3 regions of the Anoxybacillus sp. FSL W8-0382 genome follow, and region 3 is predicted to be linked to each of the others. Evidence: predicted binding sites of a transcription regulator. Region 3 holds the regulator's gene; each other region holds the start of a gene.

Region 1 (5,831 bases), 2.5 Mb from region 3:
ATAAACGTAATACCGAGCCTCCGCTGCAATTCACGCAACTCATATTGCATCTCTGTTCGAAGCTTTAAATCGAGCGCAGAAAGCGGTTCATCTAGCAACAGTACGTCCGGTTCGTTGACGATGGCGCGAGCGATGGCGACGCGCTGCCGTTGTCCCCCTGACATTTCATGAATCGCGCGTTGCTCGTATCCTTCTAAGTTGACGAAACGAAGCGCTTCTTTTACTTTTCGTTCAATGTCTGCCTCCGGTATTTTTTTAATACGTAAGCCAAAAGCGACGTTTTCAAATACGTTTAAGTGAGGAAAAAGTGCGTAATCTTGAAACACCGTATTCACTCGTCGTTTATTTGAAGGCACGTGGTTTATCCGTTGGCCATGAAAATAAATATCGCCTTTTGTCGGTTCGATAAAACCAGCAATTAAGCGGAGAATGGTCGTTTTTCCGCAGCCGGACGGACCGAGAAGCGTATAAAATTTCCCGCGCTCGATGTCAAAACTAACATCATCAAGCACAGGGAGATCATCATCGTATTGTTTTGTGACATGGTTAAAGCGAATGATGACGCGATCGTCCATTTTGTTTTTCCCACCTCATTTATCCATTTTTTAAGTCCATTATGAACGATCATTTTATATTCAGCAACATTTTATTGAAGCGCGTGCGTATAAGACAAAACCGATCGGATCCACCTCATATGTTTGTAATTTTTTACGACCGATTCGAGCTGTTTTTGTATTTCCTTTGCGAGCAATTTTTCAACTTTCTCCTTTCATTATACATCCCCTTCAATCCGCTGGAGCGGTTCGATGGCAGGTCCTTCTAAAACTTTTCCGGTAAAACAAAAGCGAGAGCCATGACATGGGCAATCCCAAGAGTGTTCACTGTTGTTCCATTCAAGCTCGCACCCCATATGTGTACAAGTCGTGTCGACGACATAAAGCGTACCTTGTTCGTCGCGGTATGCACCTGCCCGTTTTCCGTCTACATTGACTACAGCTCCTTCTCCTGGCGATATGTCGCGAGGGGTACGAAGGGCGTATTCAAGCTTTCCGGTTAAGAAATGTTTAGCGACATCGATTCCTTCTGTCACGAAGTTTTGAAGCGATGGATGAGCGATAAATCGTGACGGCGTAAATAGATGGGCATAGCTGTTCTCTTTTTGCAACGTTAAATCGGTTAAAAGGTGGGCTGCGACAGTGCCTGTCGTCATTCCCCACTTTCGATATCCTGTCGCGACAAGCACGTTTGGATAACTAGCACGGACAGGGCCGATGTAAGGAAGATGATCTAACGTTACTAAGTCTTGTGCTGACCAACGATATAATACATTTGATAATCCAAACGTGTGGTTACAAAATGACTGTAATGCTTCGTAATGTTGCATCATGTTTGTTCCTTGTCCGACTTTATGCGACTCGCCTCCAATCAAGAGAAGCGGTCTGTTGTTCAGCACGGCAGATCGAAGCGAGCGCTTTGGCTCATTTGCGCTTAAATACATGCCTTGCAATCGTTCATGCGACTCGACTGCAATAACGTATGACCGTTCGGCATGTAAACGAGCAAAATAAAAAGAAGGATCAAAAAATGGAAAGTGAGTACAAATGACAACGGTGTCACAAGTGATCGTTGCTCCATTTTTCGTTTGTACAACCGGTCTTGTCGATGTCTCAATATGTTGTGCAACGGTTTGTTCATAAAAAGATGCCCCATGTTTGACAGCGAGTTCCACTAATGTTTTTAAATAATGGAGCGGATGGAATTGCGTTTGGTTGCGCATCATGATTGCACCTTGAACGGAAAAAGGAAGCGACAGTTGGTCGACATATGCTCCGTCAATGCCGATCGTTTCATACGCTTTCCACTCTGCTTCGAGCGCATGTAATTTTGTTTCTTCTGTCGTATACACGCATGCGTCTTCAATCGACAAGTCGCAACGAATGTCGTTTTCTTTCACTATGTGTATAATCTCGTGCAAAGCTTTTTCATTTGCTTCGTAATATTTCCGAGCGTTCTCTTCCCCGACATGTGAAATAAGTTCGTGGTAAATAAGATCGTGCTGGGCAGTAATTTTTGCCGTCGTATGCCCTGTTGTGCCGTTACATAGCCGGTCTGCTTCGATGACAGCGACACGCACGCCTTGTTTAGCGAGCAAATAAGCGGTTGTAATACCTGTTATTCCTCCACCAATAATTGCTACATCCGTTTTAATCGGCTTTGTCAAAGGCGGAAAGGATGGTATTGTTGTTGTTTGTAGCCAATACGATTGAGACAACCTTGGTAAAGACATGAGTTTGTTCCTCCATATCCATGTTTTTCTTAATTTTCCCCAAATCGAAAAGTTTATGATGAACATTTGTAAAGATGATAAAATGGAAATAGACGAGTATAGAAATGTTTTTACAACATAACGTAAGAGGGAGAGTTAAAGTGAATAAAGATGCAAGTGTTCGTTTACAAGATAACATCGTATTAGAGCATTACGGACTGAATGAACTGCATTTAGAGTCTGTCCGCCATTATCGCGAGCAGTTTGCGAAAGTAAAGCCAAACCACCCATGGAACGGTTTAGAAACGAAAGATTTTTTATATAAGATTGGAGCATGGGGAAAAATACGAAACACAAGCAAAGAGGGTCTCACACTCGCAGGACTTCTTATGTTTAGCGAAGAGCGAATGATTACAGAAGTTTTACCACAATATTTTTTAGAATATCGCGAATATGATGACGATATGCTTTGGTCAAATCGTTTCACATCCCAAGACGGAACGTGGTCGGGAAATATTTACGATTTTTATTTTAAAGTAATGAACGAGCTAAAAGATGGATCAGAAGCTGAAAAAGAAGCTATGCATGAGGCGCTCGTTAATGCGATTGTTCATGCCGATTACAACGGTGATGGGGGCATTATTGTCGAACGGCAACGCTCATATGTGCAATTTTCTAATCCCGGGCTTTTCGGTATTCCTTTAGAACAAGCATTTAGCGGCGGTGTTAGCCATTTGCGTAATCCGAATGTGTTTAAAATGTTTATTTACATTCATTTTTGCAAACGAGCTGGAGTCGGTTTGAAAACGATCGAAACGATTTGCTTGCAACAACCTGTCATTGATCAATACGATTTCCAGGAGCGGACGGTCATAACATTACCAATCGTGTCCTTTCCAGAAAGACATAAACAAGACGATGATCTAGAGATGATATGTGATTGGTCAGACAATCTAGAGCTAGCCGACTCCATAAATAACGACGAAAACTCCTATAATAGCGACGAAAACTCCATAAATAGTGAGTTAGAGTCCATAAATAAAGAGTTAGAGTCCGTAAACAAAGAATCTAACTGCGTAAATAGCGGACCTAACTCCGTAATTAGCGAAAATAACTCCTGTAATAGCGACCAAAACTCTATAAATAATCTAACCAACTCCGTAAATAATGAAGAAGAAACGAATATCGATCAAGAGCTCTGGAGTATTGCTGAGATTGCGCGTAAGAAAAAAAGGCTTGCACCGGCAAAGATGGAAGAAGTCATTTTGCAACTATGTGCCCATCGGCCATTAATGTTAAAAGAATTAGCTTATTTATTAGATCGAACGCCAGACGGGCTGCGCAACAATTATTTAGGAAAGTTATTAGCGGAAGGGAAAATGCGTTTGAAGTATCCAGAACAACTGAATCACCCGAGACAGGCATATATAACGAATAAGTAATATTCATGATTTGTTCAATGTTTCACAATCTAAAAATAAAAAATCATGTTACAATGATGGTAACAACAGAAAAGTTGAGGTGACGGCTGATGCTTATATGTGAATGGAGAGACTTTTCGACAGATGCAGAAACATATACATTGGGATTATTCGAAAAGATGATTGGCGATGAATTTGAAGCGATGATGTTTGAAGATGATCAAGATATTCCTTCTTATATATGGACGGTTAACTACGTCGTGATCGTTAAACGGAATACGCGTATGTACAACGATATTTCGTTTACGAAGATTCCACGCAATCCCGTATGTGAATAGCTGCTTCTTTTCCAAGAAGCAGTTTTCTTACAAAATACATTTGCTCAATATTTCACAAAGTTGACACACACAAACAAAACCTAATTCATTAAAATAAAAATGTGAAAACAATCACATTTTTATTTTCAACTAATTTGTGAATCTTTTCACAAAAATGATTATGGGAGGGGCTTATATGGCTGTGGAGGAAAAAGTATTAGACCAAAAGAAAGAAGTTACAAAAATGATTGATACGCTCGTTGCTAATGCTCAAAAAGCGCTTAAAGCGTTTCGTGATTACGATCAAGAAACGATTGATCATATTGTTAAACAAATGGCGTTAGCTGGGCTTGATAAACATATGTATTTAGCGAAACTAGCCATTGAAGAAACAAAGCGCGGCGTGTATGAAGATAAAATTATTAAAAACATTTTTGCGACAGAATACATTTATCATAACATCAAATATGATAAAACCGTCGGCGTTATTCGCGAAAATGAACAGGAAGGCGTCATTGAAATTGCAGAGCCAGTAGGCGTCATCGCCGGGGTAACCCCAGTCACGAACCCGACTTCAACAACAATGTTTAAAGCGCTCATTTCTATTAAAACGCGCAATCCAATCATTTTTGCGTTCCACCCATCTGCGCAAAAATGTAGCAGTGAAGCAGCACGTATTTTGCGCGATGCAGCCATTGCTGCGGGTGCGCCAGAACATTGTATTCAATGGATTGAAACTCCTTCTGTCGAAGCGACGCAACAATTGATGCATCACCCTGGTGTTTCGCTTATTCTTGCGACAGGTGGAGCAGGCATGGTGAAAGCGGCATATAGCTCAGGAAAGCCAGCATTAGGGGTTGGACCTGGTAACGTGCCTTGCTATATTGAGAAAACAGCAAATATTAAACGCGCGGTGAACGACCTTATTCTTTCAAAAACGTTTGATAACGGAATGATTTGTGCATCTGAACAAGCGGTCATTATTGATAAAGAGATTTATGATGCGGTGAAAAACGAAATGATCGCAAATAAGTGCTATTTCTTAAACGAAGAAGAAAAGAAAAAAGTTGAAAAGCTTGTTATCAATGAAAATACGTGTGCAGTCAATCCGAATATTGTCGGTAAACCAGCATATGAAATTGCAAAAATGGCCGGTGTGGACGTTCCAGTTGATACGAAAATTCTTGTCGCAGAATTAAAAAGCGTCGGTCCGCAAGAGCCGCTTTCTCGTGAAAAATTAAGTCCTGTATTGGCGTGCTATAAGGTGAATAGCACAGAAGAAGGGTTAAAACGAGCAGAAGAAATGCTTGAGTTCGGTGGACTTGGCCACTCCGCTGTCATTCATTCAGAAAATCAAGACGTCATTCTTGAATTCGGTAAGCGAATGAAAGCAGGACGAATCATCTCTAATGCACCATCTTCACAAGGGGCGATCGGTGATATTTACAACGCATACATTCCGTCATTGACGCTCGGTTGCGGTACGTTCGGAGGCAACTCGGTTTCGACAAACGTCGGTGCGACACATTTAATTAACATTAAAAAATTAGCGAGAAGGAATGTAAACATGCAATGGTTTAAAGTTCCGCCAAAAATTTACTTTGAAAAACATGCGACACAATATTTAGCGAAAATGCCAAACATCTCACGTGCCTTTATCGTTACAGACCCAGGTATGGTGAAGCTCGGCTATGTCGATAAAGTGTTATACTATTTGCGTAAACGTCCAGATTATGTGCATTGCGAAATTTTCTCAGAAGTTGAACCAGATCCATCAATTGAAACAGTGATGAAAGGTGCCGACATGATGCATGCGTTCCAGCCAGA
Region 2 (5,831 bases), 1.4 Mb from region 3:
CGTTTCGACTCCATCACATGTTTTTCGTTATATTTCGACTAATATATTTATAATATTTCGACTAATATATTCATAATCCTCCTAAATAAAAAGTTTCTTTAATTTTAACATATATTTTTTCTGCACATTAGTCGAATAATGTCGAGTATGTACTCCGCTTTATGTTCACCTTTTCGGGCACGATATTTCCCACATTAGTCGAATAATGTCGAGTATGTACTATGAGTCGGAATTAAAAAAGTTACGAATTTAGTTGCCCTGCAGCGGAAGAAAAAAACAATCAAGTATTACAAGTTTCGATTCATCGAGAGGTCTTTGAGGAAATAGGAAAGTCTTTGAACTTATTCGGCCTTTCCCCATTGAACGAAGTTTTTCGGAAAGTAAAAAACTCCACCAGCTACGTTTTGCACGTTACATGGGGTCCCACACGTACAGGAGTTTGAATCACTGTCATAATCTAAAACGTGAAAAAGCAGATCCTCTTCAATCTCAAGATATAGACTTAAATCACCAGAAATAAAAAAGGCTGAAAAAGTTCACAGTTCTCGTGAACTTTTTCAGCGCTCTCCAACTACATAGAAAAAAACTATTTCGCAAATACATGGTTTCCAATCACAACTGTCACTTGGCGCGAGCGGATCCATTCGCTTTTCGCCGTTTTTGGATTGTAAAAATATAATGATCCGCTTCCTAAACCGCGAAAAGCAATGGCTTCTTCAACCGCTCGATATGCTTCACGATCTGCTGGTTTGTTAATCTCGCCATTTTGTACAGGAGTAAACGCATAATATCCTCCTGAACGATCATAAATGACTTGACGAATCGTATTTGGGAAATTTGGATGATCGACACGGTTCAAAACGACAGTTGCCACCGCTACTTTTCCTGCATATGGTTCCCCTTTTGCTTCTGCATGAACGAGACGAGCTAATAAGTCTTTATCAGCTTGAGAGATCGGCTGTGGGATACGCAACGTTTCCCCAACGAATAAAACATCCGTTTGTTTATGATTGATTCGTTGAAGCTCTAGCAATGAAACATTGTAACTTTTTGCAATCGTCCAAAACGTTTCACCTGGCTTTACATAATGAACTGTCGTTTGTGCAGCTACTTCATTTGTTGAAAAACAAAAAGCAACTACAAACATAGAAGCAAGTGCTAATAATCTCCTCATGTTATCCCTCCTAGTCCGTTGCTCGCTTATAAGACTAGCAGGGATTTAGCAATCTATCATTATCTAATTTATGGAAAACACCCGGATCATATGGCGCTCAAAGCCCGAGAAGGTATATGGAAATTTATTCATAAACTATTATACTTTCAATATGAACAGTTTATTTGTCAAAGTTTTTTCCAAAATCACAAGAATCATGTGATGAGCATCACAACAAACAGACAAAAAAGAAGATATGATTACATTGTAAATATCAATACATTTCGGAGGAGAAAATTATGGAAAATATATTCAATGCACAATCGACGGTCGGTGAAATTGTGGCGATGTTCCCAAAAGCGGGCGATTTGTTTAAAGCATATAAAATTGATTTTTGTTGTGGTGGAAATCGTTCCTTATCTGAAGTGCTCGCTGAAAAACAATTAGATATAGAAACAATTTTAAGCGAGCTACAATCACTGTATGAAAAATCGCTCGAAAAGGTAGAAAAAAACTGGATGGAGGCTTCCTATACAGAATTAATCGATCATATTATCCAAAAACACCACCGTTTTTTAATGGAGGAATTGCCACAGCTCAGCCCGTACGTGACAAAAGTATTGCGCGTGCACGGACCAGAACAGCCGCATTTAGTGCAAGTGCATAAACTGTTCAACGATTTAAAAGCCGATCTAGAGCAACATTTAATGAAAGAAGAAACAAAAGCATTTCCATTAATCATCCAATTCGAACAATATCCGACAAAAGAAAATGAACAAGCGATGAGAGAAGTTATTGAAGAACTTGTTACCGAACACGATACGGCAGGAGATATTATTAAAGAAATTCGCAAAATCACGAACGATTTTACACCACCTTTTGATGCATGCGGAACGTATCGACTAGTTTACAATCGGCTTGAAGCGCTAGAGGAAGATCTATTCACTCATATTCATCTTGAGAATAATATTCTCTTTCCACGCATTCTTGCTAATGCGAAATAATCAGTAAAACAGGATCGCTTGATAAAAGCGATCCCATTTTTTATCCACCAATATAGGACATTTCGATTTTCTTGCGCATTTTCGCGGTTTGCTCCGTTCGCTCATCCGAATAACGATCGGTTCGCTTGTTCCACGTATCAACAATAAGCTGTTTCAGCGCTGTTCGATCTGCTCCTTGGCGCAACAGTTGTTTCAATGATACCCCTTCCGTAGCGAACAAGCACGTATAAAGCGTCCCATTAGCAGAAATGCGCGCTCGTGTACAGCTTTGGCAAAAAGATTCCGTCACTGAGGAAATAAAGCCGACCAAGCATAAATTCTTTATCCATCATTATTTTACGCATCGTTCTATTTTCACTATAGGAAACAACCGTTCATCGCTCTGTGACATCGCCCACACAACAAAAACGGTATTACGAACAAGTATACCATATCAATTGGAAAAACAACGTCCGAAAACATTCTACAAAAAGACAGACTTTAAAAAGCTGTTTTGCGTTGAACGAGCGACCGATGCGCGAACGTTCCGGTTTATTTCCATATCCCTCCACCTTCCTTTTCGTTCTTTCGTTCTCGTTGTAGCGCTGAAAAATGTTCCGTTATGTGAGATGTCGCAAACGTTCCCTATGATTTTCGTCACACGTTCACGAAAAGTTATGATTTATGTCACAGCTTCTCAATAGAAAACAACGTAAAATTTTGCTTAGAAATTCCATAAGGAGTGGATAATATGACGCATGATTGGATTAAAACAAGGTTGAAAAATGTCGCGCTTTTTCGGGAATTATCCGATCAAGAACTTGACTCAATCGTGAAAATTTCTCAAGTGCGTGTTTATAAACCGCGAACGTTCGTCTTTATGCAAGGAGAGCCGCTTGAACGTGTCTTTTTTATTCAATCAGGAACAGTAAAGATTTACAAAACGGATATTAACGGCAAAGAACAAATTGTGTCGATTTTGCAAACAGGAGAAATGTTCCCGCACGCTGGCTTTTTCCGTCGTGGAAGCTACCCAGCCCATGCGGAAGTGATGGAAGAAGCAACGCTCATTGCCATTCCAATCGCCGAATTTGAACAAACGCTTATTTGTTACCCAGAATTGTGCATGAAACTATTTCGCGTGATGGGAGAAAAAATTATCGACCTACAAAACCGCCTAGAAGAACAAATTCTCCATAATACGTATGAACAAATTATTTTGCTTTTATTGCGACTGACAAAAACAAACGCAGTCTCGCAAGGACGATTCCATCGCTTAACGACGCATTTTACAAACCGCGAACTCGCCAATATGATTGGCACATCGCGCGAAACGATTAGTCGTACGCTCAGCCAATTGAAGCGAAAAGGACTGATCGATATTGATGACAATGGCTATTACTTAATTGATGCAGAAAAATTGGAAAAGGAGATTTTTTTATAATATGTGACAGAAATCACAATACCCACGAGTGAAAATCACTATCATAGAAAGTGAAGAGATCATGAAAGGGGGAGAACGATGGGAAAAATCGTGGAGTTGGATGTTCGTGATGATTTGCAAAAAAAGTTGGAGCCGTTCCAAAAAATTATGAACGCTGTTCAACCGCTCGAAGTGGGTGATACGTTTATTTTACATGCACCGTTTAAGCCCGTCCCACTTTTTGCGGTAATGAAAGCGAAAGGATTTACGTATGAAGCGGAACAACTCGACAAAAAACATTGGAAAGTGACGTTTGTCAAGCAGGGGTGAGAACGATGATCTTAGATAATCGTGGATTAGAACCACCGCAACCGATGATACGGACGCTTGCGGCATTAGAAACGCTTCCTAAAGGAGAGACATTAACGATTATTAATGACCGCCGCCCGATGTTTTTATACGAACAGCTTGATGAACTTGGCTACCTTTATGAAACGAAAGAGCGCGAGGATGGGAGCTTTGAAATTACGATTACAAAGGGATGACGACGATGTTTCCTTCGACACAACAAACGTATGAAACAAATATTCGCTTGCCGTTTTCTTTTATTTTATTTGGCGTCGCTGCGTTCATCGCTTCTGAAGCGATGTTGCTTTTTTCCGGCACATCGCTCGTTCAAGGGGCGTTCCGTATCCCTAGCGTATGGGCAGCGATGCATCTAGCAGTGCTCGGTTGGGCGTTAATGGTCGCGATGGGCGCGATGTATCAACTCGTTCCAGTTGCCTTTTTAACGCCGATATGGAACGAAACATTAGGATTTGTGCAATTTTTTATCACCGCACTTGGCATTTTTCTGCTTTCGATTAGTTTCCTTTGGAAAATGGAGTTCGTGTTTTTCGCTGGCTTGTTGCTTATGCTCGGGTTTGTTCTTTTTTTCATCCAAATGGCGATGACGCTAAAAAAACAGCCGGCAAAAAATATCATGACGTTATTTGTCAGTACAGCGCTTTTTTGCTTGCTATTGACGGTTTCTTTAGGAATAGCGCTTTCGTTTCATTTTTTTAGCGGCAGCAAAATAGCAGATCATGTATTCATGCTAAAAACACATCTATTATTAGGAATTGCCGGATGGTTTACGTTGCTTATTATCGGCTTTTCTTACAAAATGGTGCCGATGTTTTCGTTGGCGCACGGATTTTCGATGACGCTTGCCCGCTATGTGTACACCTTTTACGTCAGCGGACTCGCCGTTACCTTTTTCAGCTTTTTCATGAACAGTTCTGCTCTTTTCGCTAGTGGAACAGGACTTTTGTTGCTTGGGTTTGCGCTATTTAGCTACCATATCGTAACGATTTTGCGAAAGCGGGTCAAGAAAAAATTAGATCGTCCGTTTTTATTTGCGCTTTTCGCAATCGCTATCGCGCTTTGCCTACATGGATTCGCTTTTCTGTTCGCAATCATAGGAAATACGGCCGGTTTTGGCGTGATTATATACGGGTATCTTTTCGGATGGATTATTTTAAGCATTGTCGGTTATTTATATAAAATCGTGCCGTTTTTATGGTGGACGCACCGCTATAGCCAAAAAATCGGCAAAGAAAACGTACCGACGTTAAAGCAAATGATAAATGAAAAATGTACTGTTTTTACCTGCGGGCTATTTCTCGTTAGCTTTATCGGTGTCATCCTAGCGCTTATTGTTTCTAGCTTGCCGTTATTTTATGTTGCGCAAGGTGGAATGGTTGCATTTTCTCTTTTGTTTGCAGGAACAATCATCGCCGTATTACGAAAATAAGGGAGGAAAAACAAATGGAATTAAAAGAAATGGTCATGGAGCAACTGCGCACCGTATATGATCCAGAACTAGGAATTAATGTCGTGGATTTAGGGTTAATTTATGATTTGCGAATTGATGACGGAGTTGTGACAATAGTGATGACACTTACTACCCCAGGCTGCCCGCTTCACGATTCCATTGTTGGTGGTGTCAAACGAGCGCTTGCACACATGGAGGGGGTAAAAGATGTCGATGTACAAATTACGTGGAATCCGCCATGGACACCAGAGCGAATGAGCGAAGCCGCACTACGGCAATTGGGCTTTTTATCAAATTAATGGGGCAAACGACCTTCTGTTTGCCCCTGAATATACAAATCGATTTGCAATGAATTGATTTGAGAAATAAACAACTCGTTATATTGTTTTTGCGCTAAATAGCGAATCTCGTTGTCGTTGACGGTTGGGTTCGCTTTTCTCACTGCACCTGCCAAAT
Region 3 (5,831 bases):
AATCGATCTTCGTCCCACAGTTCGTCGATCACTCGTTTGTTTGATGTTAATTGTGCTTGTTCTTGATCATAATAGCCAATTTGTACGTTTGTTCCGTAGCGTATTTCTCCTTGTTTCGGATGGAGTTGTTTGATGATCGTTTTTAAAAGAGTTGATTTTCCAATTCCATTTGGTCCAATTAATGCGATACTATCACCGCGAGTGATGCGAAACGAAAGATTTTTTGCAATGATGTGATCGTAACCGATCGCTAAATCGTTAGCTGTTAGCACATCATTTCCGCTTGGGCGTTCGATTTCGAAACGAAACGATGCCGATTTTTCATCACCGAGTGGCTTGTCGATGATATTCATTTTTTCTAATTGTTTTCTACGGCTTTGTGCTCGCTTCGTTGTTGATGCACGAGCGATGTTGCGTTGAATAAAATCTTTTAATTTTGTAATTTCCTCTTGTTGTTTTTCATACAATTTTAGTTGTTGTTCAAATTGTTCAGCACGTTGTTGTAAGTAGCTTGTATAGTTTCCGACATATTTTTTTATTTTTGTGCGTGATAGTTCATACACTTGTGTCACGATTTGGTCAAGAAAATAGCGATCGTGGGAGACGATAAGAATGGCTCCATCGTAATTTTTTAAATATTGTTCAAGCCATTGCAACGTTTCCATATCTAAATGGTTTGTCGGTTCATCTAAAATGAGCAAATCGGGCCTTGTAAGGAGCAGTTTACCAAGCGCTAGCCTCGTCCGCTGTCCACCGCTCAATGTAGATACTTTTGTCGTATAATCGTACTGTGAGAAGCGGAGACCATGGAGAACCGAACGAATATCTGCTTCATATTGATAGCCGCCTTTTTCTTTGAATTCTGTTTGTAAACGATCATATTGCTCAAGTAGGCGCTCATAGTCAGCATCATGTAAACTCATTTGTTGTTCTAGTTCGCGTAATTGTTTTTCCATTTGTTGTAGCGGGGCAAACACATCGAGCATTTCTTCCCAAATGGAACGATGCGCTTGCAACCCTGTATATTGATCTAAATAACCGATCGTTACGTGTTTCGGTTTAATGATTTCGCCTGTGTCGTATGACAACTGTCCGGCAATGATTTTTAATAATGTCGATTTTCCCGCGCCATTTCTTCCAACTAACGCAATACGGTCTTTTTCTTGTATTTCAAGCTTAATGTCTGATAAAACTTGTTCTGCTCCATATGATTTGGATAGTTGATTTACTTGTAAAATGATCATTCTTTCTCACCTCAATCTTCTTTTGATAGTGTAACGTACTTTCTTGATATTCGGCAACACTAGTGTACGAATAACAAATTTGACAAAAATAATAATAAAGGGTACAAAGGAAAGACAGAATGAAAAAAATAGTGTATAGTTTAGAAGTGGGAAGAATTTTTTAGACGTATAGGAGAGAAAAATGAAAGCGCTAACTATTTGTGAAAGGAAATGTGGGGGATTGACTCGTGAATAATGAACAGCCAAAAATTCCGCAGGCGACCGCAAAGCGACTACCGTTGTACTATCGTTTTTTGAAAAACTTGCATGCATCAGGCAAGCAACGTGTATCTTCAGCGGAGTTAAGCGAAGCTGTAAAAGTCGATTCAGCAACGATTCGCCGAGATTTTTCATACTTTGGTGCGCTTGGAAAAAAAGGATACGGATATAATGTCAATTATTTGCTGTCATTTTTTCGTAAAACGTTAGACCAAGATGAGACGACAGAAGTGGCGTTATTTGGGGTTGGAAATTTAGGGACTGCATTTTTAAACTACAATTTCAGCAAAAACAATAATACGAAAATTGTGATGGCGTTCGATGTAGATCCAGATAAAGTCGGAACAGAAGTCGGAGGGGTTCCGGTTTATCATTTAGATGAATTGGAGGAGAAACTCGGGGGAATTGCCGTAGCGATTTTAACTGTTCCTGCCCAAGTTGCTCAACCGATTACTGACCGACTTGTTCAACAGGGGATTAAAGGGATTTTAAACTTTACACCTGCTCGCCTGCATGTGCCAGAACACATTCGTGTTCATCATATTGATTTAGCGGTCGAATTGCAGTCACTCGTTTATTTTTTAAAGCATTACGGAAATGAATAAACCTCCCGTTTATGAGCGGGAGGTTTTTTTCAATAAAGAGCGAATAGCTGTGCCAAAATCAAATGTTGCAATTAGGATGAACAGCATTGTTGTTACGTCCCAAATGCCGTCATCAGCACTATCCACAGCAAAATAAGTAAATAAAATGCCCATTAGAAAGTAAAATAGTGGTTCATATTTCATGAAAACAGCCTCCAAATGACGAATTGCATTTGTTCTGCTTCGCGCATAATCTTCTCGATTTCTTCAGCGAATAATATTTGTATGGCAACGACAAACGTGTTCATCAACACGTGTGCTGCAATAGGTACGAGAATGCGTTTTGTTTTCACATATAAGAAGGCGAACACAAACCCCATTGTCGCATACAAGAGCAAATGTTCAAACTCTAAATGAACAACAGCAAATAAAAGTGAACTGACGAGCGCTGATAAGAAAAAATTGTATTTTTGATACAACGTCCCGAAAATAATTTTCCGAAAGATGATTTCCTCTAAAATTGGTCCGACGACTGATGTAACGAGTATAAGAGCTGGTGTCAATTTGACCATTTCAACGATGCGTCTCGTGTTTTCGGACCCCATTTCGACACCAAATAGGTGCATCTCAATATTAGCTGCAATGCCTTGGGCGAAAAGAGCGAGCAAAAACCCCCCAATCGCCCAAAAGAATGACATGCCAATCGATGCTTGATGGCGATCATATGAGTATTTCATATCTTCTTTCATAAAATAAAGAACGAGAAAAAGAGCAATCGGGAAACTAATAACAGCCCAGTAACCAGAAGCGATCGATATGGCTATATCTTTATTTGATGCGTTAATAAATCCGCTATGCGCAAGTAAAGGAACGCCGACTAAACTCGATAGTTGCATAGCGACGTATGTAATGATGACATACCAATATTGCTTTTTCACATGTTCAACCCCTTCGTGCAAATTGTCTAGCTTTAGACGAGCATTTTCTAAGCGTCTGCTTCCTTAGCTGAGCGAATGATCGTCCTCTGCTTTCTAAATTGAATACTTTTTCATTTTATCATATTTTTTGTATGAATTTCGAAAGGAAAGACATAATGTTAAAGAGGGAATCATTTAATGAAAAATTTTTAACTTCCTACTTGCAAAATTAAAAAAAGTTCATTAATATAATAAGTGTGTTAGCACTCAATAAGAATGAGTGCTAATAACGGAACGAAAATCTAATTAAGGAGGTCGTTTGCCGTGTTGAAGCCACTAGGTGATCGTATTGTCATTGAATTAATTCAAACTGAAGAAAAAACAGCGAGCGGAATTGTCTTACCAGACACAGCAAAAGAAAAACCACAAGAAGGAAAAGTTGTGGCAGTTGGTTCAGGTCGCGTTCTTGATAATGGTGAGCGCGTAGCTCCAGAGGTAAGCGTTGGTGACCGCATCATCTTCTCAAAATATGCGGGTACAGAAGTAAAATATGATGGAAAAGAATACTTAATTTTGCGTGAAAGTGACATTTTAGCTGTGATTGGTTAATCGTTCGCCTGATAACATATAAAGCACATAAAAATACTTAACTAAAATTTCATCAAGGGGGTAAGATGTATGGCAAAAGAAATTAAATTCAGCGAAGAAGCTCGTCGTGCGATGTTACGCGGTGTAGATAAATTAGCTGATGCAGTAAAAGTAACATTAGGTCCAAAAGGTCGTAACGTTGTATTAGAGAAAAAGTTCGGTTCTCCATTAATTACAAATGACGGTGTAACGATTGCGAAAGAGATTGAATTAGAAGATCCGTTTGAAAATATGGGTGCGAAGCTTGTTGCGGAAGTAGCAAGCAAAACAAACGACGTTGCTGGTGACGGTACAACAACAGCAACTGTATTAGCACAAGCGATGATTCGCGAAGGATTGAAAAACGTAACAGCTGGTGCGAACCCAATGGGCATTCGCAAAGGTATTGAAAAAGCTGTTGCGGTCGCTGTGGAAGAATTAAAAGCGATCTCTAAACCAATCGAAGGCAAAGACTCCATTGCTCAAGTTGCAGCTATTTCTGCGGCTGACGAAGAAGTTGGTCAATTAATCGCAGAAGCAATGGAACGCGTTGGTAAAGACGGTGTCATTACATTAGAGGAGTCTAAAGGTTTCACAACAGAATTAGATGTTGTGGAAGGTATGCAATTTGACCGCGGTTATGTATCTCCATACATGATTACAGACTCTGATAAAATGGAAGCTGTATTAGATAATCCATACATCTTAATTACAGATAAAAAAGTTTCAAGCATTCAAGAACTTCTTCCTGTATTGGAGCAAGTTGTTCAACAAGGCAAACCATTGTTAATCATCGCTGAAGATGTAGAAGGTGAAGCGCTTGCTACATTAGTTGTGAACAAACTTCGCGGTACGTTCACAGCTGTTGCAGTTAAAGCGCCTGGCTTCGGTGACCGTCGCAAAGCGATGCTTCAAGATATCGCGATTTTAACAGGCGGTGAAGTCATTACAGAAGAGTTAGGTCGCGAATTGAAATCAACAACAATTGCTTCACTTGGTCGTGCAGCGAAAGTCGTTGTGACAAAAGAACATACAACAATCGTTGGTGGCGCTGGCCGTGCGGAAGACATTCAAGCACGCATCAACCAAATTCGTGCTCAATTAGAAGAAACTACTTCTGAATTTGACCGTGAAAAATTACAAGAGCGCTTAGCGAAATTAGCTGGTGGCGTTGCGGTAATCAAAGTTGGTGCGGCAACAGAAACAGAATTGAAAGAGCGCAAATTACGCATTGAAGACGCATTAAACGCAACACGTGCGGCAGTTGAAGAAGGTATTGTTGCCGGCGGTGGTACGGCATTAATGAACGTATACAACAAAGTTGCAGCGATCGAAGCTGAAGGCGACGAAGCAACTGGTGTGAAAATCGTTCTTCGTGCGATCGAAGAGCCAGTTCGTCAAATCGCTCACAACGCTGGTTTAGAAGGTTCTGTTATCGTTGAACGTTTAAAAACAGAAAAACCTGGCATCGGCTTCAACGCAGCAACTGGCGAGTGGGTTGATATGATTGAAGCTGGTATCGTTGACCCAACAAAAGTAACTCGTTCTGCGCTTCAAAACGCAGCATCTGTTGCGGCTATGTTCTTAACAACTGAGGCAGTTGTTGCTGACAAGCCAGAAGAAAACAAAAACACACCTGGCATGCCTGACATGGGCGGCATGATGTAATGCAAAAACTACCCCTGTTTCAAAGGGGTAGTTTTTTCTTTTAATTCACTCAAAAAACAAAGAATAGAGCCAACAGCTTGAATCCATGCTCCAGCGATACTGATCGACTGCCCGTCTTCTTTATTTCCTCGTTCCTCATACACTCAGTACATCGGTAGTTTCAGCATCTGCCTCTAAGGCGTTTTCTGTCGCTTGCAATACGTTTCCCCATAAATCAAGAGCAAACTGTTTTTTTGTCGCTTAGAGAAGGAATGCTCGCAATGGCCGAAGTAACAGTACCTATCGCTTGAGTAAATGAACCGATCAGTGCTTTCGGTTGATTCATCCTATTTCGCGCAGGAGACTCCCACTTCAACGACCAAAGGGAGTAAGTGGGAGAGGAATGCGCGTTCCCCCTTTCTTTTGTGTATGATATAATAAAGGCGTGGAGAAAACCGTTCAATAAAGGCACTCCAATAACTGCTACTCGATGTATGGAGTTGGTTACAGGAAACGTTGTAACCGTAAAACATCGAGCGTAGGTCCGTCTGTTG

The links. The regulator Rex, encoded in region 3, represses fermentation and respiration genes when NADH is low (regulators of the CRP and FNR family bind a similar motif). The targets are predictions, from matches to a motif close to TTGTGAAATATTTCACAA.
Region 1: adhE (bifunctional acetaldehyde-CoA/alcohol dehydrogenase) is a predicted target of Rex. The motif match lies at 4,160-4,177, and genes of this name have one in related genera.
Region 2: ric (iron-sulfur cluster repair di-iron protein) is a predicted target of Rex. The motif match lies at 1,371-1,388, and genes of this name have one in related genera.

What each region holds. Positions count from the first base shown of each region.
Region 1 covers NZ_JBBOPX010000001.1:2,731,063-2,736,893, reverse strand. The annotation lists gene NSS60_RS14470 (ABC transporter ATP-binding protein) at 1-575, opposite strand, end outside; gene NSS60_RS14465 (FAD-dependent oxidoreductase) at 773-2,287, opposite strand; gene NSS60_RS14460 (transcriptional regulator) at 2,428-3,708, shown strand; gene NSS60_RS14455 (hypothetical protein) at 3,798-4,025, shown strand; gene adhE (bifunctional acetaldehyde-CoA/alcohol dehydrogenase) at 4,201-5,831, shown strand, end outside.
Region 2 covers NZ_JBBOPX010000001.1:1,623,195-1,629,025, forward strand. The annotation lists gene NSS60_RS08595 (cell wall hydrolase) at 587-1,174, opposite strand; gene ric (iron-sulfur cluster repair di-iron protein) at 1,453-2,157, shown strand; partial or broken gene NSS60_RS08605 (GTP 3',8-cyclase MoaA) at 2,198-2,464, opposite strand; gene NSS60_RS08610 (Crp/Fnr family transcriptional regulator) at 2,888-3,580, shown strand; gene NSS60_RS08615 (DUF2249 domain-containing protein) at 3,659-3,889, shown strand; gene NSS60_RS08620 (DUF2249 domain-containing protein) at 3,895-4,104, shown strand; gene NSS60_RS08625 (hypothetical protein) at 4,101-5,354, shown strand; gene NSS60_RS08630 (metal-sulfur cluster assembly factor) at 5,369-5,674, shown strand; gene NSS60_RS08635 (FixH family protein) at 5,671-5,831, opposite strand, start outside.
Region 3 covers NZ_JBBOPX010000001.1:212,232-218,062, forward strand. The annotation lists gene NSS60_RS01245 (ABC-F family ATP-binding cassette domain-containing protein) at 1-1,244, opposite strand, end outside; gene NSS60_RS01250 (redox-sensing transcriptional repressor Rex) at 1,472-2,107, shown strand; gene NSS60_RS01255 (YdiK family protein) at 2,117-2,290, opposite strand; gene NSS60_RS01260 (CPBP family intramembrane glutamic endopeptidase) at 2,287-3,024, opposite strand; gene groES (co-chaperone GroES) at 3,328-3,612, shown strand; gene groL (chaperonin GroEL) at 3,682-5,298, shown strand.